DNA from 3 places in the Bradyrhizobium commune genome. Region 1 is predicted to be linked to each of the others. Evidence: predicted binding sites of a transcription regulator. Region 1 holds the regulator's gene; each other region holds the start of a gene.

Region 1 (6,947 bases):
ACGCACGCATCCGCGCCACGCTCGATGGCGACAACCGCGCGATTGCGACCGCGCTGCTGACCGGCCGCCGCGATGCGATCACCACGCCCGTCAACGACGCGATGTTCATCTCGGGGCTCGGCCATGTGCTGTCGATCTCCGGCTATCACATGGCCGTCGTCGCCGGCGTCGTTTTCTTCGCGGTGCGGGCGCTGCTCGCCTTGATCCCGGGATTGGCGGCTGGCTTCGCCATCAAGAAATGGTCGGCGGCTGCGGCGCTGGTTGCAGCCGCGTTCTACCTGCTGCTCTCCGGTGCGGAGGTCGCTACGCAGAGATCGTTCTTCATGACCGCGGTGGTGCTGATCGCGGTGATGGTCGATCGCCGCGCCATCACGTTCCGCACGCTCGCGGTGGCTGCCCTGATCGTGCTGGCGGTCGCGCCGGAGGCGCTGGTCCATCCGAGCTTCCAGATGTCGTTCGCGGCGACCCTCGGGCTCGTGGCGCTGGTGCAGATCGGCATGCCGAACCTGTTTGCCTCGCCCGATCATTCCGCGACCGCACGGATCGCGCTGTGGGGCGGTCGCGAGATCGCGATGCTGTTCATGGCCTCCATGATCGCGGGGCTCGCGACCACGCCCTATGCCGCCTTCCACTTCCATCGCATCACGCCCTACGGCGTGCTCGCCAATCTCGGCGCGATGCCGGTGGTCTCGGCGCTGGTGATGCCGGCGGGGCTGTTGGGATTGCTGGCCGCCCCCTTCGGCCTCGACGGCGTGTTCTGGTGGCTGATGGGGATCGGCATCGACTGGATGATCGCCGTCACGCGCTGGGTGGCCGCGCTGCCCGGCGCGGTCGGCCACGTCGGTGCCTTCGGCACCGGGCCGCTGGTCGCCGCGAGCCTCGGCCTCGTCCTGATGGGCCTGCTGCGCACGCCCTTGCGCTGGTCCGGCGCGCTCGTGCTGGCGGCCGCGATCGTCTGGGGACTGTCCGTCCGGCAACCCGACATTCTGATCGCCGGCGACGGCTCGAGCGTGGCGGTGCGGGGCAAGGATGGGCAGCTGCATTTGATCAGGGCCAGCAAGGACAGCTTTCTGCTGAAGGAGTGGCTCGCGGCCGATGCCGATCCGCGTGATGCCGGCAGTGCTTCGCTGGCCGACGGCGTGTCCTGCGACGAGTCCGGCTGCGTAACGCCGCTTGCCGATGGGCGTATGGTCGCATTGGCGCTGCGCATTGACGCGCTGACCGATGATTGCAGCCGCGCCGCGCTGGTGGTGACTACCCGGCCCGCGCCGCCGGATTGCGCAGCCATGGTGGTCGACCGGCCGCATCTTGCACGGCAAGGCGCATTGGCGCTGACGCGGCGCGGCGACGGCTTTGCGGTTCAGGCTGTGAAGGCGAGGGGCACAGACCGTCCCTGGTCGCCGGCGGCGGCCGGCGATGGGGATTCCGAACTGACCCTCATGCCACGGTCGGCGGCTCCGCGCTCCAAGGACGCAACGCCATCGGAGTCCGACCTGCAGGCCGAAGACTGAAATCTTCTCAGCCGATCGGCAGGCGGGTGATGATCGGTTGCCTGTCGGCGATGGTCTGCGGCACGTGCTCACGCTCGCCGACCGGCTGGGTCACCGGCAATTGCAGCACGGTTGCGCGCTGACCTTCGACGAGCTGTGTCACGAGCACGTACTTGCCGTCGGGGAATTCGATCGCATCGTGATGGCGATCGGGAATGTGCGGATCGATCCTGCCGAACTTGCCGACGCGGGAGTTGATGGTGCGCGTCCAGATCCAGCGATTGTCGTAGCGGACGTTGTCGGCGAAGGCGAGCTCCGTTCCCGGCAGCAGGCAGACCGCGACGGACATGTCGGCTTCGGAAGCGAAGCCGCGCGTCGAGGTGCCGCGGAAGGTTGTCGTGACGATCGTCTCGCCGATCTGGGCGGGCCGCGTCGCGACGGCGTGCAGGCTGTAGTCACACATCGGGGTGCTCCTCAATCAGGATAGAGCACCCGCGCCTCTTCTGAGGCGCAGGCCCCTATCAGAGTGGAAGCCTGCAAGCGTCTGCTTGGTTGTGGGCGAATCTGCGGCTGCGGGTCCGCAAGCTCCGATCACATTATCTTTTTCGAATCCGCGAGGAACAAAGCCTGTTCACCTGCATTCTGCGATGCGAGTAAGTTAGCGGCCAGCGGGCGCCGACCAGCCCGAATATTGCCAGGCAGGCTGCGACGGTTGCTCGACCGCATTGCGGGCATTGCGGAATTGTTCGCTGGTCGTCGTCTCCGGTGCCTTGCGGGCATGGCGCTGCGACTGGGCGGCGAAAACTTGCGGCGCCGATGCTGCGATCAACGCCATCGTGACTGTGCTCAGAACGATCTTGCGCATGGTTGTCTCCTCGGCCTTTCAAATCCGCGAAGCAAGGAGTGCTTCGTGCGGTGTGCCGGGGATGTAGCGCTGAAGGGGTGGCCGGATAATCTGTGCAAAACCAGAAAGACTATCCAGCCGAAGCGGACAATCGTCCGCTCCAATCGTTAATGCGCAGTTGCCAACCGCAGCATTCTCAGTATTTGCGGTAAAGCCCGATGAGCTTGCCCTGAATCTTCACGCGGTTGGGCGGCAGGATGCGGACCTCATAGGCGGCGTTGGCGGGCTCGAGCGCAATCGAAGCGCCACGGCGGCGGAAGCGCTTCAGGGTTGCTTCCTCGTCGTCGATCAGCGCCACCACGATGTCACCGGTGTCGGCAGTCTCGTTGCGCTGGATCAGCGCCATGTCGCCGTCGAGGATGCCGGCCTCGACCATGGAATCGCCGCGCACCTCGAGCGCGTAATGCTCGCCCGAGCCGAGCATGTCCGGCGGCACGCTGATGGTGTGGCTGCGGGTCTGCAACGCCTCGATCGGCGTGCCGGCCGCGATGCGGCCCATCACGGGGACCGCAACGGGACGCTCGCCGTCGTCTGCCGGCGGGCTGGAGGTCGTGCGCACCTTGCCGAGGTTGCCCTCGATCACGCTCGGCGTGAAGCCGCGGCGGCTACCGGCGGCGGCCTGGAGCTCGGGCAGCTTGATCACCTCGATGGCGCGGGCGCGGTTGGGCAGGCGCCGGATGAAGCCGCGCTCCTCGAGCGCGGTGATGAGGCGGTGGATACCCGATTTGGAGCGCAGGTCGAGCGCGTCCTTCATCTCGTCGAAGGAGGGCGGCACGCCGCTTTCCTTCAGCCGCTCGCTGATGAACCGCAGAAGCTCGTATTGTTTGCGCGTTAGCATCTCGACCAAAATCCCCCGGTTGATGTCGTTCGATTCCGAGACGTTCAGTTCGGCATTAAGCCGCTAGATGCTCGAAACAAATCATGAACGGACACTATATGTTCGATATGTGTTCCGCAACTGCTTAATTTAGCGTGAACGCCGCAAAGTTGGCGGATCGCGTGTGGCGCGGGCTTTCAGAGCGGCAGGCGCAGTATCGCGCAAGGCGAGCCTGCCTCGGCTTTCGGCGCGAATGGCGCGCGCACGAGAAGTGCCTGTGCCGCAGCGAGATTCGCCAGCAGCGAGGAATCCTGATGATCGACGGGGAGGGCGATCAGCGTGCCGTCGTCACGCTCTACCAGACGCGCGCGGAGATAATCCTCGCGCTGGTCATTGGCGCCGACATCGCGGCCGAGCACGGCGTGCTCGCGGCGGTGGTGAATCACGGAGCGGCCCGACAGCGCGCGAATCAGCGGCACCATGAACAGGAAACCGCAAACGTAGGACGACACGGGATTGCCGGGCAGGCCGATCACGCGCATCGCGCCGAGCCGGCCGTGCATCATCGGCTTGCCCGGCCGCATCGCGATCTTCCAGAACGCCATTGCGACGCCCTCGGCCTTGAGCGCGTGCTGGACCAGATCGTGGTCGCCGACGGAAGCGCCACCCGTGGTGATCAGGATGTCGGCGCCGCTCTCGCGCGCGCGGCGGATGCCGGCGGTGGTCGCCTCCAGGGTGTCGGCGGCGACCCCGAGGTCGACGGTGTCGGCACCCTCGCGGCGGGCGAGCGCGTGCAGGGCGTAGCCATTGGAATAGACGATCTGGCCGGGGCCGGGCGTGGTGCCCGGCCGCACCAGCTCGTCGCCGGTCGCGAGGATCGCGACCTTCGGCTGGCGGCGGACAGCGAGGTTTGGATGATTCATGCCGGCGGCGAGCGCGAGATCGCGCTCGGTCAACCGGGCGCCCTTGCGCAACAGCACGTCGCCCTCGCGAAAGTCGATTCCGGCGGGGCGGATGTGCCGCCCGGTGACGGCGGCCTCCTTGACCGTGATGCGTTTGCCGTCAGTGACGGTGTCCTCCTGGATCACGACAGCGTCGGTACCATCGGGAACGACGCCGCCGGTGAAGATCCGCACCGCTTCGCCGGCGCGGACGGTTCCCGCGAACGGCCGGCCAGCCGCGACCTCTCCGATCACGGTGAGCTGCGAATCGATCGCTGCCGCATCGCTTGCACGCACGGCATAGCCGTCCATCGCCGACATCGCCTGCGGCGGCTGCGTGCGCTTTGAAGCAACATCGCGCGCAAGCACGCGATGAAAGGCATCGTCGAGCGCGATCGTCTCCTCAGGCAATGGCTCCGCGCCCGCGAGCACGGCAGCAAGCGCATCGGAAACCGGCATGAGGGCCACGGTGAACTCCCGCTACAAATCGAAGAAACTTGGTCGGCAAGGTTCTAGCTGAGCGGAGGGGCTGAGGCAAAAGGGGCGGCCGCCGGCAGGAGTCTTTCCGTCAGTGCCGACCCAGGTCAATTTCCCCAAGTCAATTTCGAATTGCTGTTGGCACCCGTGAGCGGCCAGTGGCGGCTGTTCGGATTATCCGCCAATCTCGGCACCGGTGCTACCGGCTGCGGGCCCGTGCCTACACAGTCGCCGACATCGTTCGCGCCGCCACCATCGGCCGAGAAGCAGCCGAGTGCCCGGCTGAAGGCTGGCGCGGAACCTGCAGAGGACTAACGGCGCGGGGCATCACGAGGGCGTTATCGGATTTCCGCTTTTCGGGGCTCCGTCTTCCGCGACATCGGGCGCCCTGGGACCCTGATCCCTGTCGGGCATCGGATCGGCCTGCGATTTCAAGTCGGCCGCCTTGCTCATCAGCTTGGCGGAAAGCTCGGAATCCGAGGTGGTTTTGGCGAATTTGACCAGCAGGGAGGCCTGCCTGGTGAGGTAGGTTTTGCCCAACACTTTGATACGTCCGATGTAGATTACCCAACGGACTCTTAGAGTCCGGAACAGGGCATTCCGTTCCCGGAACTCTGTATGAAAATGCACAAAGTGTTTTGGTTCCTCATTCCCGGAATGAAAATGTTCCGCGAACCGGGTGGTTAGATCCCGAGCGCCTTCAGCGCATGGCCGACATCGTGGGGCGAGATCACATGCACTGCGGTCAGTCCGCGGGCGCGGGCGCCTTCGATATTCTCGGCGAGGTCGTCGAAGAACACGATGCGGTTCGCCGGCACGCCCATCGCGGCAACCACATGGTCGAACGCTTCCGCATCCGGTTTGCGCAAGCCGATACTGGACGACAGATACAGCTCGCGGAAATGGCCGAGCAGATCGGCATATTCCTTGGAGAAGTAGTCGACGTGCGGGCGGTTGGTGTTGGAGAAGGCGTAGAGCGGCATCCGCTTCGCCGCGCGGGGCAGCAGTTCCGCGATGTCGGGCATCTCGCCGGCGAAGATCGCGTTCCAGCCCTCCAGGAACTGCGCGTCCGAAATGCCGATCCCGAGCGATGAGCGCAGCGAGGCGAAATAGTCGGCGTCGCTGATCTTGCCCATCTCATGCAGCCGGTAGGCCTCGTCGCGCACATAGCGCGCGACGATGGCTTCGGGCTTGAGGCCCGCATATCCCGCCCAGCACGCGATCGCCTTGGAGAAATCGATGTCGAGCACGACACGCCCGAGATCGAACAGAAGCGCGTCGGCGCTGCCGGGAGAGAGCGAGGTCATTGCATCCTTTCAGGTCAGTACCGATAGGGCTCGTGATCGTAAAGCGGGAACGCGCTGAACACGCTCGGCGCGTTGGTGGCGGTTGCCGGATGCAGGCAGGATTTGTTGACCTCGGCAAACGAAGTTGCGCCCAGCAGGCCAAGGCAGCGCAGCACCTCGTCCTCCAGCAGCTCCAGCATCCGCGTCACGCCGGCTTCTCCAGCCGCAGCCAGCGCCCAGCATTGCAGCCGGCCGATGCCGACGAGGTCGGCGCCTGCGGCGATCGCCTTGACGACGTCGGTGCCGCGGCAGATGCCGCCATCGACCATGATCTTGGCGCGGCCCTTCACCGCCTCGACGATCTCGGGCAGCACATGCATGGCACCGCGGCCGTGATCGAGCTGGCGGCCGCCATGGTTGGAGACGTAGATCCATTCGACGCCATGATCGACCGCGATCTGGGCGTCCTCGGCGGTGGCGATGCCTTTAAGGATCAGCGGGATATCGAACTTGTCCTTGATCATCTTCACCGTCCGCCACTCCAGGCCCTTCTGGAAGTCGCCGCCGGTGGCGCGCAGCCGGCTCTCGCGAACGTAGCGCTTGGCGATGTCACGCTCGCGACGGCTGTAATGGGCGGTATCGACGGTCAGGCAGAAGGCGGCATAATTGTTCTTCACGGCGCGGGCGACGACATCGGCGACGAAAGCGTCGTCGCCACGGACATAAAGCTGGAACAGGCGCAGCGCATCGGGGGCGGCTTCCGCGGTCTTCTCGAGCCCCGGCTCGGTCACCGAGCTCAGCATGTGCGCCGCACCAAAGGCGCCGGCGCCACGGACGACACTCGCCGCGCCATGTGGATCGAAGACCTCCAGCGCCCCGACCGGGGCCAGCACCACCGGCAGGCGCATCGTGCGGCCGAACCGCTCGACCGAGCCGTCGACCCTGTGCACGTCCCGCAGCACGCGCGGGCGAAACGCGATCTCGTCCAGCGCCATGCGGTTACGGCGCATCGTGGTCTCGGTCTCGGCGGCG
Region 2 (6,947 bases), 2.7 Mb from region 1:
GACGCTCGGCGACACCATCAAGGTCGGCCGCCGCGGCTCGCAATCCGGCACGCTTGTTGTCGACGGCGTGCAGGGCCACGTCGCCTATCCGCACCGCGCCGCCAATCCGGTGCCGGACATCTCGCGCCTGATCGTGGCGATCGGCGACGAGCCGCTCGATCACGGCAGCGCGCAATTCCAGGCCTCCAATCTCGAATTCACCTCGGTCGACGTCGGCAACAAGGCCTACAACGTCATCCCCGGCGAAGCCCGCGCCAAGTTCAACATCCGCTACAACGACAACCACACCCAGGCATCCTTGCGCGAGCTGGTCGAGACGCGGCTGACAAAAGCCTGCGGCAACCGCATCAAGGCCCGCATCGTCTGGGAGCCGTCGAACTCGAACGTGTTCGTCACAAAACCCGGCCCGTTCACCGATCTCGCGGTGTCAGCGATCGAGGAAGTCACCGGCCGCAAGCCGGAGCTGTCGACCTCAGGCGGCACCTCGGACGCGCGCTTCATCTCGAGCTATTGCCCGGTGATCGAGTTCGGCCTGGTCGGCCAGACCATGCACCAGATCAACGAGCGCGTGCCGGTGACGGATCTGGAGAAGCTGACCAAGGTCTATCGGGGGATTTTGGCGCGGTATTTTGGGTAGGCGGTAATTCCCGCGCGCTAATAATCCACCTTCACCAGATACAGCCCCTCCGGTGGCGCGACGATGCCGCAGGCGGCGCGGTTGCGAGCCTCCAGTGCCGCCGAGAGATCGTCGGCGCTCCAGCGGCCTTCGCCGACCCAGACCAGTGATCCCACCATCGAGCGCACTTGGCTGTGCAGGAACGAGCGCGCCGAGGTGAGGATGGTGATCTCGCGGCCGTCGCGCAGCACGTCGAGCTGGTCGAGCGTCTTCTCCGGCGATTTCGCCTGGCACTCGGTGTCGCGAAAGGTCGTGAAATCGTGCTTGCCGAGCAGGCGCTGCGCCGCCGTATGCATCGCATCGGCATCGAGCCGGCGCGGCACGCGCCAGGCGTGGCCGACGTCAAGCGCGAGATTGGCGCGGGTGTTGACGATGCGGTAGCGATAGTGGCGCCTGATGGCCGAGAAGCGCGCCTCGAAAGTATCAGGCACGATCTCGGCTTCCAGCACCGCGATCGGATGCGGGCGCAGATGTGCGTTCAGCCCGTCGCGAAAGCGGCCCGGCGGAAATGGCTTCTCGACATCGACATGGGCGACCTGGCCGCGCGCATGCACGCCGGCATCGGTGCGGCCGGCGCCATGGACCCGCAAATCCGCGCCGGTCATCGCCTTCACCGCCGCTTCCAGCGCGCCCTGCACCGACGGCAGCGTGTCCTGGATCTGCCAGCCGAAGAACGGCGCGCCGTCATATTCGATGGTGAGCTTGTAGCGGGGCATCAGAGGAGCCGCATCGGCGGCTTCACGGGCACGCCGCGCAAAAAGTCCGTGGCCTGCATCCGCGCCTTGCCCTCGCGCTGAAGCTCGAGGATGCGGATCGCGCCCTCGCCGCAGGCAATGGTGAGCTGGTCGTCGAGCACTTCGCCCGGCGCGCCCGAGCCCTTCGCCAATTCGCAACGCAGGATTTTCACGCGTGCGTTCTCAAGCTCGGCCCAGGCGCCGGGAAACGGCGACAGGCCGTGGATATGGCGCAGCACCGCGTGCGCGGGCTTGGTCCAGTCGATGCGGGCCTCGGCCTTGTCGATCTTGGCGGCGTAAGTGACGCCGTCCTCGCTCTGCTTCTTGAGCTGAAGCCCGCCGCGGTCGAGCGCGGCCATGGCGCGCACCATCAGATCGGCGCCGAGCCGGGAGAGGCGATCATGCAGATCGACCGCGGTCATGGTGTCGGTGATCGCGATGCGCTCGGCCATGGCGACGTCGCCGGTATCGAGGCCGACATCCATCTTCATCACCATGACGCCGCTCTCGGCATCACCTGCCATGATGGCGCGGTTGATTGGCGCTGCGCCGCGCCAGCGCGGCAGCAGCGAGGCATGCAGATTGTAGCAGCCGAGCTTTGGCGCATCGAGGATCGCCTGCGGCAGGATCATGCCGTAGGCGACGACGACGGCGGCATCCGCGTCGAAGGCGCGAAATTCTTCCAGCGCCTCGGGCGTCTTCAGCGTCTTCGGCGTCAGCACGGGAATGCCGAGTTTTCGCGCGGCTTCCTCGACCGGGGTCGGCTGCAATTGCAGGCCGCGCCGCCCGCCCGGTTTCGGCGCGCGGGTATAGACGGCGACGATCTCATGGCCGTGCGCGACCAGCTCGAGCAGCGTCGGCACGGAGAAATCGGGCGTGCCCATGAAGATGAGGCGGAGGGGCATGACAGGGACTCGGTACGTTCCCTCCCCCCTTGTGGGGGAGGGCTAGGGAGAGGGGTGCCACACGGCGCGCTCTCTCGGCGTGAGCGCGGGCTTTTGTTGCTTGCGCTCCGCAAATCAGGAGCACCTCTTGCTGGGCTACCCCTCTCCCCTGCCCTCCCCCACAAGGGGGGAGGGAGCGCAGGAGAGCGTGCGGCAACGCCAGTCGTCTACAACTCACTCCGTGCGTTTGGCGGCTTTCTCGAACTTCTTGATGACGCGGTCGCGCTTCAGCTTCGACAGATAATCGACGAACAGCACGCCGTTGAGATGGTCGATCTCGTGCTGGATGCAGGTGGCGTAGAGGCCTTCGGCGTCTTCCTCGTGCAGCTTGCCGTCGAGATCGGTGAAGCGCACCCGGACCTTGGCGGGCCGTTCGACCTCCTCGTAATATTCAGGGATCGAGAGACAGCCTTCCTCGTAGACCGACAATTCTTCGGACGAAGAGATGATCTCGGGATTGATGAAGACACGCGGTTCCGGCGTGGTCTCGCCGTTCTCGTCGCGCTTGGCGAGGTCCATGGTGATGAGCCGCAACGGCTGCGCGATCTGGATCGCGGCGAGGCCGATGCCGGGCGCGTCGTACATGGTCTCGAACATGTCGTCGGCAAGCTTGCGGATCTCCGGCGTGACCTTCTCGATCGGCTTGGAGACCAGACGCAGCTGCTTGTCGGGCAGGATGATGATTTCTCTGAGGGCCATGGCGGGCGATTTAAGCCGCGCGGAGAAAGCGGTCAATGCGGCGAGGAACCCGTTAACCCTTCGCTAACCATAAAACGTCAGCTTTCGTTGACCATAAAACTTAGGGGGTTCTTAACCATAAATGTTCGCTATTCGTTCGTGCAGGCCGGCGAATCGGCTAGAAAGGCTGGCATGAACGACATCATTTTCATGGCTGGCGACTGGCCGGTCCGCACCATCGATGCGCTGATCGGCTTTGGCGTGCTGGTTCTCATCCTGCTGGTGGTGATTGCAGTGGTGATCGCGCGGTCCGGGCGGCGCGGCGCGGAACTCGCGATGGCGCATGCGATCCGGGCCGACGAGCTCGAGGAGCGGCTGAGCCAGGTGCTGCATGCCCAGAGCGAGGCCGCCGGCCGCGCCGACGCCATGACCCAGGCGCTCGCCGGCCGCCAGGCCGAGATGGCGCGCGCGGTCAACGAGCGGCTGGATTCGGTGACGCACCGGGTCGGCCAGTCCATGGAGCATTCGACCCGCAACACCATGGAGAGCCTGCGCGCGCTGCACGAGCGGCTCGGCATCATCGACAACGCGCACAAGAACCTCACCGACCTCACCACCCAGGTGACGACGCTCCGCGACGTGCTCGCCAACAAGCAGTCGCGCGGCGCCTTCGGCCAGGCGCGGATGGAGGCGATCGTCCAGGACGGCCTGCCGAAGGGTGCTTACGAATTCCAGTTTACGCTCTCGACCGGAAAGCGGCCGGACTGCGTGGTGTTCCTGCCCGACCAGCGCCCGCTCTGCATCGATGCAAAGTTCCCGCTGGAGGCGATGACCGCGCTGCACGATGCCCGCACCGACGAGGAGAAGCGCATCGCCACGCAGCGGCTGCGCGGCGACGTGATGAAACATGTCAGCGACATCGCCGAGAAATATCTCGTCACCGGCGAGACCCAGGAGATGGCGCTGATGTTCGTGCCGTCGGAATCGGTCTACGCCGAGATCCATGACGGGTTCGACGACGTGATCCAGAAGGCCTACCGCGCCCGCGTCGTGCTGGTGTCGCCCTCGCTCCTGATGCTGGCGATCCAGGTGATGCAGCAGATCATGAAGGACGCGCGCATGCGCGACGCCGCCGACCAGATCCAGACCGAAGTGATCAAGCTCGGCGACGACCTCGGCCGCCTGCGCGACCGCGTGCTGAAACTGCAAAAGCACTTTGCCGACGCCAACGAGGACGTCCGCCAGATCCTGATCTCCGCCGACAAGATCGAGAAGCGCGCCGGCCGAATCGAGGAGCTCGATTTCAGCAAGAGCGATGCACCGGAGGGCCCGCGGCTGGTGGCGACGGGTGCGCCCGAGCTGTTCCCAAGGAAGCTCCAGGCGGGGGAGTGAGTTTTCTTACCTCGCCCCGCTTGCGGGGAGAGGGAGAAGAGGCAGCGTCGCCAGAATCTGCTAACACCTCCCCATGACCGCACCCGACGCGACATCATCCGCCGCTGCCGACACCCCTGCGACCTCCTGGCGCGACGGCCTGGCCGTTTACCTGCAACCGCGCGTGTTGATCGTGCTGTTTCTCGGCTTCTCCTCGGGGCTGCCGCTGGCGCTGTCAGGCTCGACGCTGCTGGTGTGGATGCGCGAGGCCGGCGTCGATCTCGGGACCATCGGGCTGTTCGCGCTGGTCGGCACGCCCTACACGCTGAAATTCTTGTGGGCGCCACTGGTGGATGCGCTGCATGTGCCGCTGTTTACCCGCGCGTTCGGGCGACGGCGCGGCTGGCTCTTGTTCTCGCAATTGCTGCTGATCGTCGCGATCCTGCTGCTGGCGATGACCGATCCCGCACGCTCGCCGTTCTATGTCGCGCTCGGCGCGCTCTTGGTAGCGACGACGTCCTCGACACAGGACATCGTGGTCGACGCCTTCCGCGTCGAGAGCCTGCCCGAGAGCGAGCAGGCCGCCGGCATGGCGGCTTACGTCGCGGCCTATCGCATCGGCATGCTGGTCTCGACCGCGGGCGCGCTGTTCATCGTCTCCGGCTTCGAAAGCACGGGGATTACCCGCACGGCGGCCTGGATGTGGGGCTATGTGGTGATGGCGGCGATGGTGCTGATCGGGACCATCACGGCGCTCGCCGCCACCGAGCCCGAGCAATCGGTGCGCGCCGAGGCCGCGACGCAAACGGAGACCGCGTTTGCACGCGTGCTGCACGCGGCGATCGGCGCCTTCTCGGAGTTCCTGACGCGCAAGGACGCGCTCGCGGCACTCGCTTTCGTGGTGCTGTTCAAGTTTACCGACGCCTTCTCCGGCACCATGACGGCGCCGTTCGTGATCGACCTTGGCTTCTCCCGCAACGACTACGCGGCGATCGTGAAAGGCGTCGGCCTGGCTGCGACGCTGATCGGCGGCTTTGCCGGCGGTTTCGTCGCGCGGCGCTACTCGCTCGCGGCGAGCCTGTGGATCGGCGGCGTCTTGCAAGCGCTCGCCAACCTCTCATTTTCATGGCTGGCGTTCACCGGCACCAGCCAGTGGGCGCTCGCCTTCGCCATCACCTGCGAGAACTTCACCAGCGCCATCGGCACCGTGATCTTCGTCGCCTATCTCTCGGCGCTGTGCCAGAACCCGCTGCATACGGCGACGCAATATGCGCTGCTCACCGCGCTCGCAGCGGTCGGGCGCACTTATCTCGCGTCTGTCGCCGGCTATGTCGCCAAGGCGACCGGCTGGCCGCTGTTCTTCGTGATCTGCGTGCTGGTGGCGATCCCAAGCCTGTTGCTGCTCACATGGCTGCAGAAGCGCGGTCACTTTGAGGCGCTGGGGCCGGTGCGGGTGTGACGCCGTCGTAGGGTGGGCAAAGGCGCAACGCGCCGTGCCCACCATCGCTCAAGGAATTCGACAGAAGTGGTGGGCACGCTTCGCTTTGCCCACCACCCTACGGCACTCAATCAAAGCGCTACTGCTTCCTCACCAAGCTCCACTTCGTCACCACGGCCTCGCTCATCTGGCCGGGATCGCTGGCGCAGGCGACCTCATCGACCTTCACGGAGATCTCCTTGCCGACAAATGATTTCAGCTGCGCGGCCTGCGCGTCGCTTGAGGTGACGAGCTGGAACGTCTCGGGTCCGGTCTCGAGATCGCACAGCCCGCTCGGCGCGGGCAGGCGGCGCGGCTCGGAGGTGATCTGGTACATCGCAACCCGCTTGCCGGCGTTCTTGACGTCACGGATTTTCATTGCGTTCAACTCGCCGGAGAGCACCTCGCCGGCGCTGATCGGCTTGCCGGGTTTTGACGGCGGCGGCGCCTCGTCATCCTGCTGTGCCGAGACGGCCGGGATCGCCAGCATCATCATGGTCGCAACCAAAGCCAGCCGTCTGGCGAATCGTTTCGTCATGTCGTTCGTTCCGTAAAGTCTGGATTGCTAGAACAGGGTCCGCTGCCGCATCGCGGCTGATAGCGTCCCTTCGTCGAGATAATCAAGCTCGCCGCCAACCGGCACACCATGGGCTAACCGGGTTACTTTTACGTTGGCATCCTGGAGCAGGTCGGTGATGTAGTGCGCCGTGGTCTGGCCGTCCACCGTCGCATTCAGCGCCAGGATGATTTCGTGCACCTCGGCCGCATGCGCGCGCGCCACCAGCGCGTCGATGGTGAGGTCCTGCGGGCCGACCCCGTCAAGCGGCGACAAGGTCGCGCCCAGCACGTGATAGCGCCCCTGGGTCGCATTGGCCCGCTCCAGCGCCCAGAGATCGGCGACGTCGGCGACCACGACGATGATGGCGGGATCGCGCTTCGGATCGGTGCAGACGGTGCAGGGATTTTGCGTGTCGATATTGCCGCAGGTCTTGCAGACCTGGACCTTGTCCAGCGCGACCTGCAAGGCCGAGGCCAGCGGCATCATCAGCGCTTCGCGCTTCTTGATC
Region 3 (6,947 bases), 110 kb from region 1:
CGCATATAATCGTAGATCTCGGTGACGGTGCCGACGGTGGAGCGCGGGTTCTTCGAGGTCGTCTTCTGCTCGATCGAGATCGCCGGCGACAGGCCGTCGATCTGGTCGACGTCGGGCTTCTGCATCATCTCCAGGAACTGGCGCGCATAGGCCGAGAGCGATTCGACGTAGCGGCGCTGGCCTTCGGCGTAGATGGTGTCGAAGGCGAGCGAGGATTTGCCGGAGCCGGACAGGCCGGTGAACACCACGAGCTTGTCGCGGGGAATCTCGACGTCGATGTTCTTGAGGTTGTGCTCGCGCGCGCCACGGATCGTAATTGCGCGCAGGCTGGATCCCGCGTTCTGCTGCTGGCGCTTGGCCTTGATCACTTCATCCATCCGCTGGTCCTCAAGGAATCCCAAGGGCGCGCGATCGCGCCAATGGTGAAGGCGCGCTTCGCCCGGAACCGGGAACGGCGCCGATGGGGTTGCCAGCGAACGTAGGAAGAACGGGCGCGGATTTCCAGTGGGACTTGCGAATCGTCAACGGATTGTTGGCGCGCTGGCGGCATCTGGCAGGAGAGGCGCGCGGAACAGCCGAAGGGCCGGCACCAGGCCGGCCCTTCGTTCGCTTGTGGATGCGGATCTGGGGGCAATCCGCACGCGAGCAGGACCTGGAGGAGTCCTTTGGAAACGGTCTTTGGGCGATCAGTATTTGGCGACGACCGGGCCGCCCCAGCGGTAGCTGACGCGGATCAACCCGATATCGACGTCCTGGCCGAATTTCTCGGTGCGCACGGGTGGGAGCAGGCTCGGGCTTGCGAGGTCGCCGCCGTGATGTCCGAGGAACAGATGGTCGTATTCACCGCCGACCGACCAGTTCTCGGCAAAGGCGTATTCCACGCCGAAGCCGGCGCTGTAGCCCCAGCGGGTCTGGGTGAGATTGTTGGACACCACGCCAACACCCGGAATGAACTCGTCGTATTTGGCGTGCGCGACGGCCGCGCCCGTCTTGCCGTAGAACAGCAGGCCGTTCACGGTGTAGCCGAGCTGGCCGGTGAACAGACCGAAGCTGTCGATCTTGGTGCGGTTGTTGATGGGAGGCACAATGAGGCTGACATTGTTGCCCTTGAAGTCGGCCCAGTTGCCCTCGGCCTCCGCGCCGAGCACCCAGTGTCCCTTCTGCCAGCGATAGCCAAGCTGGGCACCGACCGTGCCGCCGCTCGCGTTGTGACAGCCTTCGCCGACGGGCGGGTCGATGGCAACGCCACCGGCAGCTGTGATGCTCCAGCAGGAATGGGCGAGGCCGCCGCCGCCATTGATGCCGGCATAGACGCCGGTCCAGTCGAAGGCGAGCACGGGCGCCACAACCGGCGCCTTGCCGTAGAGCGGAAGATCGGCGGCATCGGCCGGCGCCGCCGCGCCGAGTGCGAACAAGCCGACCGCGGCCAGCGCCCATCTCTTCATTGCAAATCCCCAACTCGCCGAACCATTGGTGGGCGCGATTCGCGCCTCACGACTCAATGACGGTCCGGCGCAGGCGTCAGCGAAAACAAAAAGGCCGGCGCGAGGCCGGCCTTTCGTAACGCGATGGCGTTGGAGACGAAGCTCAGTACTACAGCTCAGTACTTGGCAACGATCGGGCCGCCGAAGTGATAGTTCACGCCGACCTGCACGGTGTGGAAGTTGAGCGTGCCGGACGCCAGGGGAACGCCGAGGTTCGAGAAGTAGTTCTCGCTGCCGAGGCTGCGATAGAGGTACTCGCCCTTGATCGACCACTGCGGAGCGATGAACGCTTCGACGCCCGCACCGACGGTCCAGCCGGAGTGCCACTTGGTGTCGGAGACAGTCACGCCGAGCGCGCTGACGGAGATCTTGTTGTCGACCCAGGCATAACCGCCCGTGCCGTAGAACAGGATCTGGTTGACGGCGTAGCCGATGCGGCCGCGCACGGTGCCCATCGCGTCGGTCTTCGAGGAGACAGTGATGCCGAGAGCCGACGCCGAAGCGTTGACGTCAGCCCAGGCGCCATCGGCCTCGAGGCCGAACACGACGTTGCCGGTCTGCCAGTTGTAACCGGCGGTACCACCGACGAAGCCGCCCTGCATCCGGGGGCTGCTGGAGTCTTCCCAGGCGCCGCCACCGACGATACCGAGATAGAAGCCGGTCCAGTTGTAGACAGCGGCCATCGGAGCCGGAGCCTTGGTGTAGGGGCGGGCCGCCAGATCGGCAGCCGAGGCGGAAGCGAACGCACCGAATGCGAGCAAACTGGCCGAAGCCAGCAAAACCTTTTTCATTTTCAACTAATCCCAGTCCCAGTTTCTGTTGATTGCCTTCTGCGGGCAGAAGGGCATCGGACGCCGTAGTCCAACTGACGGCGTGCTTACACCATTGAAGCTGCAAGTTGTGTCTCTCAAAAGTCACAACGGCCTGAAAATGGTGCAGTTGCTGACCTATTGTTCCCATCGGGAACCGGCAACCAGAGGCGGGTCCTCGATTCTCGAGTGACGTCAAATGGATGTCAAGATTTCTTCATGGCTCTGTCGCCCGACGCCGTCGGCTTCAAATACCCCGGGGTGCGCAATCAAGCGGCATTATTCCTCTTGCTTTTAGCGGGAACAAATCTGGAACAAAGCTGTGGGTGGTGCTATATATGGGGATAACCGAAGGCGCGGTGGGCCGATTGGGGTCCGTAAGCGTATACGGTCGCTTCAGCAGGGCGGCAGCACAGCGCGGGCGCGCGGGCCCGCCCTTTTGAAATTCAGTGGCATTTGGAGTGGAGAGCGGCGATGGCGGGAAGCGTCAACAAGGTCATTCTGGTTGGAAATCTCGGCAAGGATCCGGAAATCCGCCGCACCCAGGACGGGCGGCCGATCGCGAATTTGAGCATTGCGACCTCGGAGACCTGGCGCGACAAGAACAGCGGCGAGCGCAAGGAAAAGACCGAGTGGCATCGCGTCGTGATCTTCAGCGAACCGCTCTGCAAGATCGTCGAGCAGTACTTGAAGAAGGGCGCAAAGGTTTATATCGAGGGCGCGCTCCAGACCCGCAAATGGACCGACCAGAGCGGTGTCGAGAAGTACTCCACCGAAGTCGTGCTCCAGGGCTTCAACTCGACGCTGACGATGCTTGACGGCCGCAGCGGCGGGGGAGGTGGCAGCTTCGGCGACGAGCCGGGCGGCGATTTCGGCTCCTCCGGTCCGGTCAGCAGCGCGCCGCGTCGTCCCGTTGCCGCCGGCGGTGGTGGCGGTCGCAACGACATGGACGACGACATCCCGTTCTGAGACGCGGGTCGTGCTCGCGTAAAGCGGCAGAGTTTCCGACCAATTTGCGGGCTAGACACGGTTTTTCCGGGCTAGCCTCTTGTGCTGCCTCAAGGCTTTGACGGCAGGCCATGTGAATGATATTAACTTTATGTTAATCCTATTCACATGGTCGGTTTCCCGTCCGGAGGACGCGCCACATGAGCCTCGCGCCTCTGCTCAACGCCGCGCCGGCGATCCCACTGCACGCCTTTGCCGCCATGGCGGCGTTCGTGCTCGGCCTCGTCCAGTTCGCTGCCCCCAAGGGCACGCTGCCGCACCGGACGCTCGGCTGGATCTGGGTGGCGCTGATGGTGGTCGTGGCGTCGTCGTCGTTCTGGATCCACCAGATCCGCCTGGTCGGGCCATTCAGTCCGATCCATCTGCTGTCGATCTTCACGCTGGTGATGCTGCCGCTCGCGGTGTGGCGGGCGCACACCCATCGCGTTGCCGACCACCGACGGATCATGATCTTCATTTTCGCCGGCGCGCTGGTGGTGGCGGGCCTGTTCACGCTGGTGCCCGGACGCATCATGCACCGGGTGATTTTCGGGGCCTGAAGCGCGGTTCCGGGCGGGGCGTTCCGGCGCCGCTGGAGACAGGGGTGGGAAGCGCGTAAGTCTCTGGAAAAACAAACGGAAAAACCGCCTCCAAAGAGCTTGCAAGGGTGGTTACAAGGGTGGTTATCAGGGCCTCGATGCGCTATATGATTCCCAGATAAAACCTCACCGGATTCCCCTTTGGCCGACGACGACAACAAGAAGCCCGGCGACGAGCCGGAGCGCTCGGATATTCGCCCCGTCTCCATCTTCGAGGAGATGAAGAAGTCGTATCTCGACTACGCCATGAGCGTGATCGTGGCGCGCGCTCTGCCCGATGCCCGCGACGGCCTGAAGCCGGTGCACCGCCGCATCCTGTACTCGATGAACGAGCAGGGTCATACGCCCGACAAGAAGTACGTCAAATCCGCCCGCGTGGTCGGTGACGTCATCGGTAAGTATCACCCGCACGGCGACCAGTCGATCTACGACGCCATGGTCCGCATGGCGCAGGACTTTTCGATGCGCGTGCCGCTGATCGACGGCCAGGGCAATTTCGGCTCCGTCGACGGCGATCCACCGGCCGCCTATCGTTACACCGAAGCGCGACTGACCAAGGCGGCGCTGGCTCTGCTGGCCGATATCGACAAGGATACTGTCGACTTCCAGCCGAACTACGACAACAACGAGACCGAACCATCGGTCTTGCCGGCCAAGTTCCCGAACCTTCTCGTCAACGGAGCCGGCGGCATTGCGGTCGGCATGGCGACCAACATCCCGCCGCATAATCTCGGCGAAGTCATCGATGCCTGCGTCGCATTGATCGACAACCCCGCGCTGACCATCGACGAACTCATCAACATCGTGCCGGGACCGGATTTCCCGACCGGCGGCGTCATTCTCGGACGCGCGGGCATCCGCGCCGCCTATCACCTCGGCCGTGGCTCGATCGTCATGCGCGGCAAGGTCGCGATCGAGACCATCCGCAAGGAGCGCGAGGCGATCATCATCACCGAGATTCCCTACCAGGTGAACAAGGCGACGATGGTCGAGCGGATCGCCGAGCTGGTGAAGGAAAAGAAGATCGAGGGCATCGGCGACCTGCGGGATGAATCCGATCGCGAAGGCTATCGCGTCGTCATCGAATTGAAACGCGACGCCGTGCCGGACGTGGTGCTGAACCAGCTGTACAGATTCACGCCGTTACAGACGAGCTTCGGCGTCAACATGGTGGCGCTCGACAGTGGCCGTCCCCGGATCATGCATCTGAAGGACCTGCTGGCTATCTTCGTCGACTTCCGCGAACGGGTCGTCACGCGGCGCACCAAGTACCTGCTCGCCAAGGCCCGCGATCGCGCCCATATCCTGGTCGGTCTGGCAATCGCGGTCGCCAATATCGACGAGATGATCCGCGTCATTCGGACCTCGCCCGACCCGACCACCGCGCGCGACACCCTGATGTCGCGCGACTGGCCGGCTCGGGACGTCGAGGACATGCTTACGCTGATCGACGATCCGCGCCACCGTATCAGCGAGGACGGCACGATCCGACTGTCGCTGGAGCAGGCGAGGGCCATTCTCGACCTGCGCCTTCAACGCCTCACCGCACTCGGCCGTGACGAAATCCGCGAGGAGCTCGACAAGCTCGCCGGTGAGATCGGGGACTATCTCGACATCCTGCGTTCACGCGACCGCGTGCTGGGCATCATCAAGACCGAGCTTGCCGAGGTGAAGGCCGAGTTCGCGACCCCGCGCAAGACGGTGATCATGGAGCAGGAAGGCGAGGTCGAGGACGAGGACCTGATCCAGCGCGAGGACATGGTCGTCACCGTCTCGCACGCGGGCTACGTCAAGCGCGTGCCGCTGTCGGCCTATCGCGCCCAGCGCCGCGGCGGCAAGGGCCGCGCCGGCATGCAGACCCGCGACGAGGATTTTGTCTCGCGCCTGTTCGTGGCGTCCACGCACACACCGGTGCTGTTCTTCTCCTCGCGCGGCCAAGTCTACAAGGAAAAGGTCTGGCGGCTGCCGATGGCGGCGCCGAACGCGCGCGGCAAGGCGCTGATCAACATCCTGCCGCTGGAGCAGGGCGAGCGCATCACCACGATCATGCCGCTGCCCGAGGACGAATCGACCTGGGGCAACCTCGACGTGATGTTCGCCACCACCGGCGGCAACGTCCGGCGCAACAAGCTGTCCGACTTCGTCGACGTCCGCCGCTCCGGCATCATCGCCATGAAGCTCGACGACAATGAAGCGATCGTCGACGTGCAGATCTGCACCGAGCGCGACGACGTGCTTTTGACCGGCGCCGGCGGCCAGTGCATCCGCTTCCCCGTCACCGACGTGCGCGTGTTCACCGGGCGTACCTCGATGGGCGTGCGCGGCATCGCGCTTGCCGAGGGCGACAAGGTGATTTCGCTGGCGATCCTGCGCCATGTCGAGACCTCTTCGGACGAGCGCTCCGCGTATCTGAAAATGCGCCGTGCCGTGGTCGGCGAGGCCACGACTGAGGAGGCTCCGGCGGACGCCGAGGCCGAGGAGACGTCCGGCAGCTTCCAGCTCTCGCAGGAGCGCTATGTCGAGATGTCGGCGGCCGAGCAGGTCGTGCTGACCGTCTCCGTCAACGGCTACGGCAAGCGGACCTCGTCCTACGAGTACCGTACCACCGGGCGCGGCGGCAAAGGCATCGTTGCCATGAGCGTCAACAACCGCAACGGCAACCTGGTCGCCTCTTTCCCCGTGGAGGAGGCCGACCAGATCATGCTGGTCACCGACAAGGGCCAGCTGATCCGCTGCCCGGTCGAAGGTATCCGCATCGCCGGCCGCTCGACCCAGGGCGTGATCGTGTTCGACACCGCCGAGGACGAGCACGTCGTCTCGGTCGAGCACATCACGGAAGAGGCCGAGGGCGGCAATGGCGACAATGGAAATGGCTCGCATTAGGCGCGGCCCGGACGCGTGTTGAGGGACGTTTCATGCCGCGATACATAGCCTGCCTGTTTGCTGTCCTGGCCACCTTCACCTTGGCCACGGGCGCGGCGGCCGCTGATGTCAAGGTGATGATCTCAGCCGGGTTCTTCGGCGTGTATGAGGAGCTCGGTCCCGCATTCGAGAAAGCGACGGGGCAC

What was found. Region 1 encodes LexA, which represses DNA repair genes until DNA is damaged. Its sites were predicted from a motif close to TGTTCNNNNTGTGTTCNG; they were not measured.
Region 2: a site for LexA is predicted at 3,176-3,193, ahead of IC761_RS04115 (DNA recombination protein RmuC). Genes of this name have one in related genera too.
Region 3: a site for LexA is predicted at 2,593-2,610, ahead of IC761_RS17500 (single-stranded DNA-binding protein). Genes of this name have one in related genera too.

What each region holds. Positions count from the first base shown of each region.
Region 1 is NZ_CP061379.1:3,603,362-3,610,308, forward strand. Features, by position in the region: gene IC761_RS16950 (ComEC/Rec2 family competence protein) at 1-1,511, shown strand, start outside; gene IC761_RS16955 (hypothetical protein) at 1,519-1,953, opposite strand; gene IC761_RS16960 (hypothetical protein) at 2,149-2,355, opposite strand; gene lexA (transcriptional repressor LexA) at 2,531-3,232, opposite strand; gene IC761_RS16970 (molybdopterin molybdotransferase MoeA) at 3,409-4,620, opposite strand; gene IC761_RS16975 (hypothetical protein) at 4,957-5,172, opposite strand; gene IC761_RS16980 (HAD-IA family hydrolase) at 5,313-5,936, opposite strand; gene IC761_RS16985 (alpha-hydroxy acid oxidase) at 5,951-6,947, opposite strand, start outside.
Region 2 is NZ_CP061379.1:864,714-871,660, reverse strand. Features, by position in the region: gene dapE (succinyl-diaminopimelate desuccinylase) at 1-637, shown strand, start outside; gene truA (tRNA pseudouridine(38-40) synthase TruA) at 655-1,392, opposite strand; gene fmt (methionyl-tRNA formyltransferase) at 1,392-2,315, opposite strand; gene def (peptide deformylase) at 2,529-3,053, opposite strand; gene IC761_RS04115 (DNA recombination protein RmuC) at 3,225-4,424, shown strand; gene IC761_RS04110 (AmpG family muropeptide MFS transporter) at 4,498-5,862, shown strand; gene IC761_RS04105 (hypothetical protein) at 5,981-6,418, opposite strand; gene recR (recombination mediator RecR) at 6,446-6,947, opposite strand, start outside.
Region 3 is NZ_CP061379.1:3,715,363-3,722,309, forward strand. Features, by position in the region: gene uvrA (excinuclease ABC subunit UvrA) at 1-377, opposite strand, end outside; gene IC761_RS17490 (outer membrane protein) at 687-1,445, opposite strand; gene IC761_RS17495 (outer membrane protein) at 1,601-2,275, opposite strand; gene IC761_RS17500 (single-stranded DNA-binding protein) at 2,768-3,262, shown strand; gene IC761_RS17505 (DUF2306 domain-containing protein) at 3,442-3,840, shown strand; gene gyrA (DNA gyrase subunit A) at 4,021-6,762, shown strand; gene IC761_RS17515 (substrate-binding domain-containing protein) at 6,843-6,947, shown strand, end outside.